DNA from 3 places in the Pseudomonas sp. YH-1 genome. Region 1 is predicted to be linked to each of the others. Evidence: predicted binding sites of a transcription regulator. Region 1 holds the regulator's gene; each other region holds the start of a gene.
The links. The regulator FliA, encoded in region 1, starts transcription of late flagellar genes. The targets are predictions, from matches to a motif close to CTAAAGTTTNNNNNNNNNNNGCCGNTAA.
Positions count from the first base shown of each region.

Region 2: ACKI1H_RS11300 (methyl-accepting chemotaxis protein) is a predicted target of FliA. The motif match lies at 1,292-1,319, and genes of this name have one in related genera.
Region 3: motA (flagellar motor stator protein MotA) is a predicted target of FliA. The motif match lies at 1,347-1,374, and genes of this name have one in related genera.

Region 1 is NZ_CP178184.1:5,640,402-5,643,616, reverse strand. Features, by position in the region: gene flhF (flagellar biosynthesis protein FlhF) at 1-66, shown strand, start outside; gene fleN (flagellar synthesis regulator FleN) at 231-1,058, shown strand; gene fliA (RNA polymerase sigma factor FliA) at 1,055-1,804, shown strand; gene ACKI1H_RS25750 (chemotaxis response regulator CheY) at 2,002-2,376, shown strand; gene ACKI1H_RS25745 (protein phosphatase CheZ) at 2,395-3,177, shown strand; gene ACKI1H_RS25740 (chemotaxis protein CheA) at 3,209-3,215, shown strand, end outside.
Region 2 is NZ_CP178184.1:2,387,228-2,390,442, reverse strand. Features, by position in the region: gene ACKI1H_RS11305 (methyl-accepting chemotaxis protein) at 1-1,139, shown strand, start outside; gene ACKI1H_RS11300 (methyl-accepting chemotaxis protein) at 1,524-3,215, shown strand, end outside.
Region 3 is NZ_CP178184.1:339,115-342,329, reverse strand. Features, by position in the region: gene ACKI1H_RS01630 (HDOD domain-containing protein) at 1-1,298, opposite strand, end outside; gene motA (flagellar motor stator protein MotA) at 1,432-2,283, shown strand; gene motB (flagellar motor protein MotB) at 2,286-3,215, shown strand, end outside.

The sequences.
Region 1 (3,215 bases):
TGCGAGGACGCCATGGCGGACATGTTCGCCGGTCTTTACCAACAGCCGGTGCGTCGCGCCAGCTGAAGATTGTGAGCCCCGTGTGGGGCATGGGGCGGCCGGTTGAGCCGCCCAAGCGATGCGGATGCTCTGCAAGACGATCCGCGAGCGCCGGAGGCGGTAGAGCACTGCAACCGGATTAGCCGAAACGCCAGAAGCGTGACGGTCGAACGACGAGACAAGGTATTGATATGGGTATGCATCCGGTTCAGGTAATCGCAGTCACCGGTGGCAAGGGTGGCGTAGGCAAGACCAACGTGTCGGTGAACCTGTCGCTGGCGCTGGCCGATCTCGGCCGCCGCGTCATGCTGCTGGACGCCGACCTGGGCCTGGCCAACGTCGACGTGCTGCTGGGGCTGTCGCCCAAGCGGACGCTGGCCGACGTGATCGAAGGCGAATGCGACCTGCGCGACGTGATCCTCCAGGGCCCCGGTGGCATCCGCATCGTTCCGGCGGCCTCGGGCACCCAGAGCATGGTGCACCTCACGCCGATGCAGCACGCCGGCCTGATCCAGGCCTTCAGCGACATCAGCGACAACATCGACGTGCTGGTGGTGGACACCGCCGCCGGCATCGGTGACTCGGTGGTGAGCTTCGTTCGTGCCGCCCAGGAAGTGCTGCTGGTCGTTTGTGATGAACCCACGTCCATCACCGATGCCTACGCTTTGATCAAGCTGCTCAACCGCGACTACGGCATGACCCGTTTCCGCGTGCTGGCGAACATGGCCCACAGTCCCCAGGAAGGCCGCAATCTGTTCGCCAAGCTGACCAAGGTCACCGACCGCTTCCTGGATGTGGCGCTGCAGTACGTCGGCGCCATTCCCTACGACGAGTCGGTGCGCAAGGCGGTGCAGAAGCAGCGTTCGGTGTATGAGGCGTTCCCGCGCAGCAAGGCTTCCCTGGCCTTCCGTGCGGTGGCGCAGAAGGTCGACAGCTGGCCGCTGCCGGCCAACCCACGAGGGCACCTGGAGTTCTTCGTCGAGCGCCTGGTGCAACATCCCACGGGTTCGGCCGTATGACCGCGGCCTCCGGAGCGCGTATGTACAGCAAGGCACAGGCGCACAACTCCCAGGAACTGCTGATCCAGAAACACGCCCCGCTGGTGAAGCGCATCGCCTACCACCTGCTCGGCCGCCTGCCGGCCAGCGTGCAGGTGGAGGACCTGATGCAGGCCGGCATGATCGGCCTGCTGGAGGCAGCGAAGAAGTACGACCAGGGCAAGGGTGCGAGCTTCGAAACCTACGCCGGCATCCGCATCCGTGGCGCCATGCTCGATGAGGTGCGCAAGGGCGACTGGGCCCCGCGTTCGGTCCACCGCAACACCCGCATGGTCAGTGATGCGATCCGCGCCGTCGAAGCGCGCACCGGACGCGACGCTAAAGATCAGGAGGTTGCTGCCGAACTCAATATGAGCCTCGAAGATTATTACGGCATCCTCAGCGACACCCAGGGCAGCCGTCTGTACAGCTTCGATGACATGTTGCAGGACGGCGACCAGGGCAGCGGCTTTGCCGAAGACGCCTCGCACCACGAGAACGAGCCGTCCCACGGGCTGGAAGACGAACGCTTCCAGGCCGCCCTGGCCGATGCCATCAGCAAGCTGCCCGAGCGTGAGCGGCTGGTACTGGCCCTGTACTACGACGAGGAGCTCAACCTCAAGGAGATCGGCGAAGTGCTGGGCGTCAGCGAATCCCGCGTCAGCCAGCTGCACAGCCAGTGCGCCGCGCGCCTGCGCTCGCGTCTGGCGGAGTGGCGCGCGCGCTGAGCATCGGGTAGTTTCGCGTCGGCTGCCTCTGTGGGGCGGTGCTGAAGGGATTTTCCTTAGGCAAGTTATAGGCTTACGAATTTTTGGGTGACGTTCCTTTGACGCGCCCACCGCAAAGAGCGCACGGCGCTCGATGAATTGACGGCACGCCCGCCAGGGCGCGTTTGGTATCGATGGAGGCAGGTTTGGACAAGAACATGAAAATTCTCATCGTGGACGACTTTTCCACGATGAGGCGCATCATCAAGAACCTCCTGCGGGACCTGGGGTTCACCAACACCGCAGAGGCCGACGACGGCACCACTGCGCTGCCGATGCTGCACAGCGGCAACTTCGACTTCCTCGTTACCGACTGGAACATGCCTGGCATGACCGGCATCGACCTGCTTCGTGCGGTCCGCGCCGACGAGCGTCTGAAGCACCTGCCAGTGCTGATGGTCACCGCCGAAGCCAAGCGCGACCAGATCATCGAAGCGGCCCAGGCCGGGGTCAACGGCTATGTGGTCAAGCCTTTCACCGCTCAGGTGCTGAAAGAAAAGATCGAGAAGATTTTCGAGCGGGTCGGCAGCTGAGGCTGACAAGAGGGCGTCATGGATTTCAACGAATCCGCGGGTGACTTCGAGTCGACCCTGAAAAAACACGCGCGCGAGTTGGTCGAATGCCTCGAGCAGGGCGACGTGCAGACCGCCGTGCAACTGATCTCCGAGCTCAACCAGGCGCGCGATCGTGGGCTTTACCAGGAAGTGGGCAAGCTCACCCGTGAGCTGCACAACGCCATCGTCAACTTCCAGATCGACCCCAGCTCTCCGCGTGCCCAGGAAGTCTCGCAGATCGCCGACGCCACTGATCGCCTGTCCTACGTGGTGACGATGACCGAGAAAGCGGCCAACCGCACCATGGACCTGGTGGAAGAGTGCACCCCGGTGGTCATGCACATCGAGACCCAGGCCAAGGAACTGCAGGAAGACTGGTCGCGGTTCATGCGTCGCGAACTGGGCCCCGAGGCCTTCCGTGACCTGGCCAAGCGTGTCGAGCAGTTCCTCTACATCAGCGCCCAGGACAGCCGCAAGCTCTCCGCGCACCTGAACGACATCCTGCTCGCGCAGGACTTCCAGGACCTCACCGGGCAGGTGATCAAGCGCGTCACCAAGCTGGTGACCGAGGTCGAGTCGAACCTGGTGAAGCTGGTCTGGATGGCGGGACAGGTCGATCGCTACGCCGGCATCGAGCATGACCACGAGAGCATGCGCGACGCGGTGGAAAAAGAAAGATCGTCCAAGGGTGAAGGTCCGCAGATTGCTGCCGATACAAGAAAGGACGTCGTATCCGGTCAGGACGATGTCGATGACCTGTTGTCCAGCCTTGGTTTTTAAGCGTCCGCTGACGCTGTAGAGGGAGCACCGAATGAGCT
Region 2 (3,215 bases), 3.3 Mb from region 1:
TGCCGGGAGTGACCTGGTACGTCGCACTGGTGCTCAACAAGGACTCCGCCTACGCGATGCTCAGCGACTTCCGCAACACCGCCATCATCGCCACCGTCATCGCCATCGTCGCCATCCTGCTCCTGCTCGGCATGCTGATCCGCGTGCTGATGGCACCGCTGACCGACATGGGCCGCGCCATGCAGGACATCGCTCAAGGCGAAGGCGACCTGACCAAGCGCCTGCAGGTCGCCAGCAACGACGAATTCGGTGTGCTGGCCAACGCCTTCAATCGCTTCGTCGAGCGTATCCACGAGTCCATCCGTGAGGTGGCCTCCACCGCACGCCAGCTGCACGACGTCTCGCAACTGGTGGTGAACGCCTCCAACTCCTCCATGAGCAACTCCGACGAGCAGGCCAATCGCACCAACAGCGTGGCCGCAGCGATCAACGAGCTGGGCGCTGCCGCCCAGGAAATCGCCCGCAACGCCGCCGACGCGTCCCACCACGCCACCGACGCCTCGCACCAGGCCGGCGACGGTCGTCAGGTGGTGGAACAGACCATCAGCGCGATGAACCTGCTGTCGGACAAGATCAGCTCGGCCTGCGCCAACATCGAAGCGCTGAATAGCCGCACGGTGAACATCGGGCAGATCCTCGAAGTGATCAAGGGCATCTCCGAGCAGACCAACCTGCTGGCCCTGAACGCCGCCATCGAGGCCGCCCGCGCCGGTGAAGCGGGCCGTGGCTTCGCTGTGGTGGCGGACGAGGTGCGCAACCTGGCGCACCGCGCCCAGGAGTCCGCGCAGGAAATCCAGAAGATGATCGAGGAGTTGCAGGTCGGCGCTCGCGAGGCCGTGGACACCATGACCGAAAGCCAGCGCTACAGCCTGGAGAGCGTGGAAATCGCCAACCGCGCCGGCGAGCGCCTGGCCAGCGTCACCCACCGCATCGGCGAGATCGACTCGATGAACCAGTCGGTGGCCACCGCCACTGAGGAACAGACCGCCGTGGTCGACTCGCTGAACATGGACATTACCGAGATCAACACCCTGAACCAGGAAGGCGTGGAGAACCTGCAAGCCACCCTGCGCGCCTGCGCCGACCTGGAGAACCAGGCTGGCCGCCTGCGTCACCTGGTGGACAGCTTCCGCATCTGATTTTCAGCACGGATGAAAAAGGCGCCTTCGGGCGCCTTTTTTTTCGCGAGCTATCCAGAAGCAGACGCCGCTTGCACAGGGGCCGTGTCAACACACCTGTATCAGCGCTGAAACACCCGCCACAGAGCCACCTCTACCGTTCGTCCGACTCTTTCAAGCTTCCCTCGCGCACGCCGAAATCAAGGGTGAAGGCCTTTGATAGCAACCAACAAACCGGGCCTGTCGTCACCGCCGGCACAAGGGAGTTCCGGCCACGCCCGCACGGCTATCCGCCGCGCCGGTGCCGTCCGTTTCACACCAAGGGGACGGACGTTCTGCGGCGACACCGGATCTGTCGCCCGGACCAACGCCGTTCAGGCATCCCACTACTTCCGGACTCGCAGCATGATCAAGAGCCTGAAATTCAGCCATAAGATCCTTCTGGCCGCCTCGCTTGTTGTTTTCTCGGCATTCGCCCTCTTCACCCTCTACAACGACTACCTGCAGCGCAACGCGATCCGCGAGGACCTCGAGGATTATCTGCGGGAAATGGGCGACGTGAGCGCCAGCAATATCCAGAACTGGCTGAGCGGCCGACTGCTGCTGATCGAAAGCACTGCGCAGACCATCGCCCGCGACAGCACGCCGGAACACCTGAGCGAGCTGCTGGAGCAGGACACCCTGCGCAAGACCTTCAACTTCACCTACCTGGGCCAGGAAGACGGCACCTTCACCATGCGCCCCAACAGCGCCATGCCTGACGGTTACGACCCTCGCACCCGCCCCTGGTACAAGGATGCCGTCGCGGCCGGCGGCACTACGCTGACCGAGCCGTACATCGACGCAGCCACCCAGGAGCTGATCATGACCGTGGCCACCCCGGCCCGCGCCGCTGGCAAGACCGTGGGCGTGGTCGGCGGCGACCTCGGCCTGCAGACCCTGGTACAGATCATCAACTCGCTGGACTTCAGCGGCATGGGCTACGCCTTCCTGGTCAGCGGTGACGGCAAGATCCTGGTGCACCCGGACAAGAGCTTCATCATGAAGTCTCTCTCCGACATCTACCCGCAGAACACCCCGAAGATCGGCGGCGGCTTCAGCGAGGCCGAGCTCAATGGCCACACGCGCATCCTCAGCTTCACCCAGGTGAAGGGCCTGCCGTCGGTGAACTGGTACATCGGCCTGTCCATCGACAAGGACGCCGCCTACTCCATGCTGAGCAAGTTCCGCGCATCGGCCATCGTTGCCGCCGCCATCGCCATCGTCGCCATCCTGCTCCTGCTGGGCATGCTGATCCGCGTGCTGATGCAGCCGCTGACCACCATGGGCCGCGCCATGGAAGACATCGCCCAGGGCGAAGGCGACCTGACCAAGCGCCTGAAGGTCGCCAGCAACGACGAGTTTGGCGTGCTGGGCAATGCCTTCAACCGCTTCGTCGAGCGCATCCACGAATCGATTCGCGAGGTGGCTTCCACCGCACGCCAGTTGCACGACGTCTCGCAACTGGTGGTGAACGCCTCCAATTCGTCCATGAGCAACTCCGACGAGCAATCCAATCGCACCAATAGTGTGGCCGCGGCGATCAACGAACTGGGCGCTGCCGCCCAGGAAATCGCCCGCAACGCCGCCGACGCGTCCCACCACGCCACCGACGCCTCGCACCAGGCCGGCGACGGCCGTCAGGTGGTGGAGCAGACCATCAGTGCGATGAACCTGTTGTCCGACAAGATCAGCTCGGCCTGCGCCAACATCGAAGCGCTGAACAGCCGCACGGTGAACATCGGGCAGATCCTCGAAGTGATCAAGGGCATCTCCGAGCAGACCAACCTGCTGGCCCTGAACGCCGCCATCGAGGCCGCCCGTGCCGGTGAAGCCGGCCGTGGCTTCGCTGTGGTGGCGGACGAGGTGCGCAACCTCGCCCACCGCGCCCAGGAGTCGGCGCAGCAGATCCAGAAGATGATCGAGGAACTGCAGGTCGGCGCCCGCGAAGCGGTGGACACCATGACCGAGAGCCAGCGCTACAGCCTGGAAAGCGTGGAGATCGCCAACCGCGCCGGCGAGCGCCTGGCCAGCGTCACCCACCGCATCGGCGAGATC
Region 3 (3,215 bases), 1.4 Mb from region 1:
ATGTTGCCCGGGCTCAGGCGCAGCTGACCGGTCTGTTGCAGGAGTTTGCGCAGCACCGGGCTGGCGGCGACCTCCAGTTTGAAATCGCCGATCTCGCCGTCGAGGCCGAAGTGCCGACGCGCCTGCAGCCAGCTGCCGCCCTTGTCGGCCAGCAGGATCATGCCGCGCTGCAGGCCGCAGGCTTGCAGCGCTGCGGTGGCGCAGTCGAGCAGCTGCACGGCGTTGCCGAACGGGCTGGGCGCCTGCATCAGGCGGGTGCAGTGCTGGCGCCATTCGGCCAGGGTGTCCGGCGCCTTGGCCGGTTCCTCGGCTTTCGGCCCGTTGAGCCAGCGGCGCGCGTCCCAGGGCCACAGCAGCGCCTCGGCGGGGTGCCAGAGTAGCGGGCGGGCGTGGCGGCGGGCGCTCTGCGCGGCGAGACCGTGGACTATCTGTTGCAGTTCTTCCAGCGGTATCTGCAGATAAAGGCTGGTCAGGCGCTGCCAGCGCAGCATGTGTACGCCGCCCCAGGATTGGTGCGCGGCCATGGTGATGCTGTTGGCGAGGAGAATGGTGTTGGCCGGGCGGGTCAGCCAGCGTTGCAGCTCCGGGTCGGCGTCCAGGCGTTGCTGCTGGCCCAGTGGTTCATGCTCGGTATGCGCAACATGCAGGGCACGCACCAGCAGGCGCTTGTCGTCGCTGAGCAGGGCGTAGCCCTGGCCAACCCAGTCCGGCAGCCGCCAACTGTCGGCCAGCGCGCGGCACAGCGGCAGCAGCCGGGTGCCGAGCAGTTCCTCTTCGACCTCGCTGCTGCAGCGGCCCAGGCCGTAGACCTGGCGCTGCCAGCTCTCCATCAGCTCCGGTCTTGCGGTCGCCAGCGCCCACAGCGGCGCGAGGGTGAACAGACTGCCCCAGTGAATTTCCTGCCAGAGTCGCGCCAGGCGATTGGCGAACAGGCCGCTGGCCTGCTGCATGGCATGGCGGCTGATCAGCAGCAGCTGGTTCAGCGCGCGCGGCATCTGCGCCTCGGGCACCGCGGGGAGGCTGTCGAGCAACTGGCTGGCGCGACTCAGGCCCAGGCGGTTGAGCGCAACTTCCAGGCTTTCCGCCGGATTGTCCCTGGCGCTCTGTGCCCGGTTGGCTTCGCGCAGGATGGCGAACGCCAGCGTTGGCGCGTCCTGCAGCAGGTCGGCGATCTCTCGGATCGAGCGCCGGCTATCGTTCAACGCACGGCGAATGTCATCGCGCTGCTCCAGCGGAACCGGTAAAGGCAGATCTTCCAACTGATCGAGCCAGGCCTTGAGACGCTCTGGATGAAGCATTTGCTTTGACATGCGTGAGGCGCCGAACTGGTTTTTAGTGTTTTCGGCCTATAGTCTTGCCCGAAATCTCCGATAACAACAGGGAGGCGGGAAACATGCCTCCCTTTCTGTTCACCGTTTCAGTCCGGTCCCCATGGCAAAAATCATCGGCATCATCGTTCTCATGGCCAGCGTGCTCGGCGGCTACATGCTCTCCGGCGGCAAGATCGCGGCCATCATTCAGCCGTTCGAGGTGCTGATCATCGGCGGCGCCGCGCTGGGTGCATTCCTTCAGGCGAACCCCGGCAGCACCTTCATGACCGTGCTGAAGAAGGCGCCGAAGATGTTCGGCAACCGCTTCACCCACACCTTCTACCTGGAGGTGCTGGGCATGCTTTATGAAGTGCTCAACAAGAGCCGTCGTGAAGGCATGATGGCCATCGAGGCCGATGTCGAGGACCCGGCCGCCAGCCCGATCTTCAGCAAGTACCCCGCGGTGCTCAAGGACGAACGCATGACGGCGTATGTCTGCGATTACCTGCGCATCATGTCCTCCGGCAACATGGCGCCCCACGAGCTGGAAGGCCTGTTCGACATGGAGCTGGGCAGCCTGAAGGAAGATCTGGAACACCCGGCCCATGCCGTGACCCGCGTCGCCGACGCCCTGCCGGGCTTCGGTATCGTTGCCGCGGTCCTGGGTATCGTGATCACCATGGCCCTGCTCGGCCAGGGTAGCCAGGCCGAGATCGGCCACCACGTCGCCGCAGCGCTGGTGGGTACCTTCCTCGGTATTCTCGCGGCCTACGGCTTTGTCGGTCCGCTGGCCAACGCCCTGGAGCATGACGCCAAGGAAGAGCTGAACCTTTACGAGTCGATCAAGGCCTGCCTGGTGGCGTCCGCCTCCGGCATGCCGCCGTCGCTGGCCGTCGAGTTCGGCCGCAAGGTGCTGCTGCCGGCGCACCGTCCCAGCTTCAGTGAGCTGGAACAGGCGGTACGTGGGCGCTAAGCATGGATAACAACCAGCCGATCATCGTCAAGCGCATCAAGCGCTATGCCGCCGGCCACCATGGCGGTGGCTGGAAGATCGCCTTCGCCGACTTCGCCACCGCCATGATGGCGTTCTTCCTGGTGCTCTGGCTGCTGTCCTCGGCCACGCCGGAGCAGAAGAAGGCCATCTCCGGCTACTTCCAGGACCCCATCGGTTTCACCGAGAGTGCCAGCCCCTATGTCATCGACCTGGGTGGCACGCCGACGCCGGCGCCGGACAAGACCCTGAACCCGCAGATCCAGGCCCAGCCGGACGCCGACGAGACGCGGATCAACCCGGACGAGAATGCCAAGATCACCGAGCAACAGGCCCAGGACGTCGCCGAGCAGGTGGAAAAGGAACGTCTGGAGCTGTTGCTGCAGGAGTTGCAGAACAAGGTCGACGAGAACCCGACCCTGAAGCGCTTCAAGGACCAGATCCTCTTCGAGATCACCCAGGACGGCCTGCGCATCCAGATCGTCGACTCGGACAACCGGCCGATGTTCGACCTGGGCAGCGCGCGCCTGCAGCCGTACTTCGAGGACATCCTGCTGGCGCTGGCCGAGACCATCAAGCAGGTGCCGAACAAGATCAGCATCAGCGGTCACACCGATGCCAAGCCTTACGCCGGCAACGGCGAGTTCGGCAACTGGGAGTTGTCAGCCAACCGCGCCAACGCCGCACGCCGTGCGCTGGAGGCCGGCGGCTATCCGGTAGACCAGATCGCCCGCGTGGTGGGGTACGCCTCTTCCGCGCTGTTCGACCGTGACAAGCCGCTCAACCCGGTGAACCGCCGCATCGACATCATCGTCCTGACCAAGAAGGCCCAGCGGGCCATCGAGGGACAGGATGGCGGGACGCAGAAGCTGCCCGAGGGTGCTGCTCCGGTCGCGCCGGGCGCCGCTCCGGCC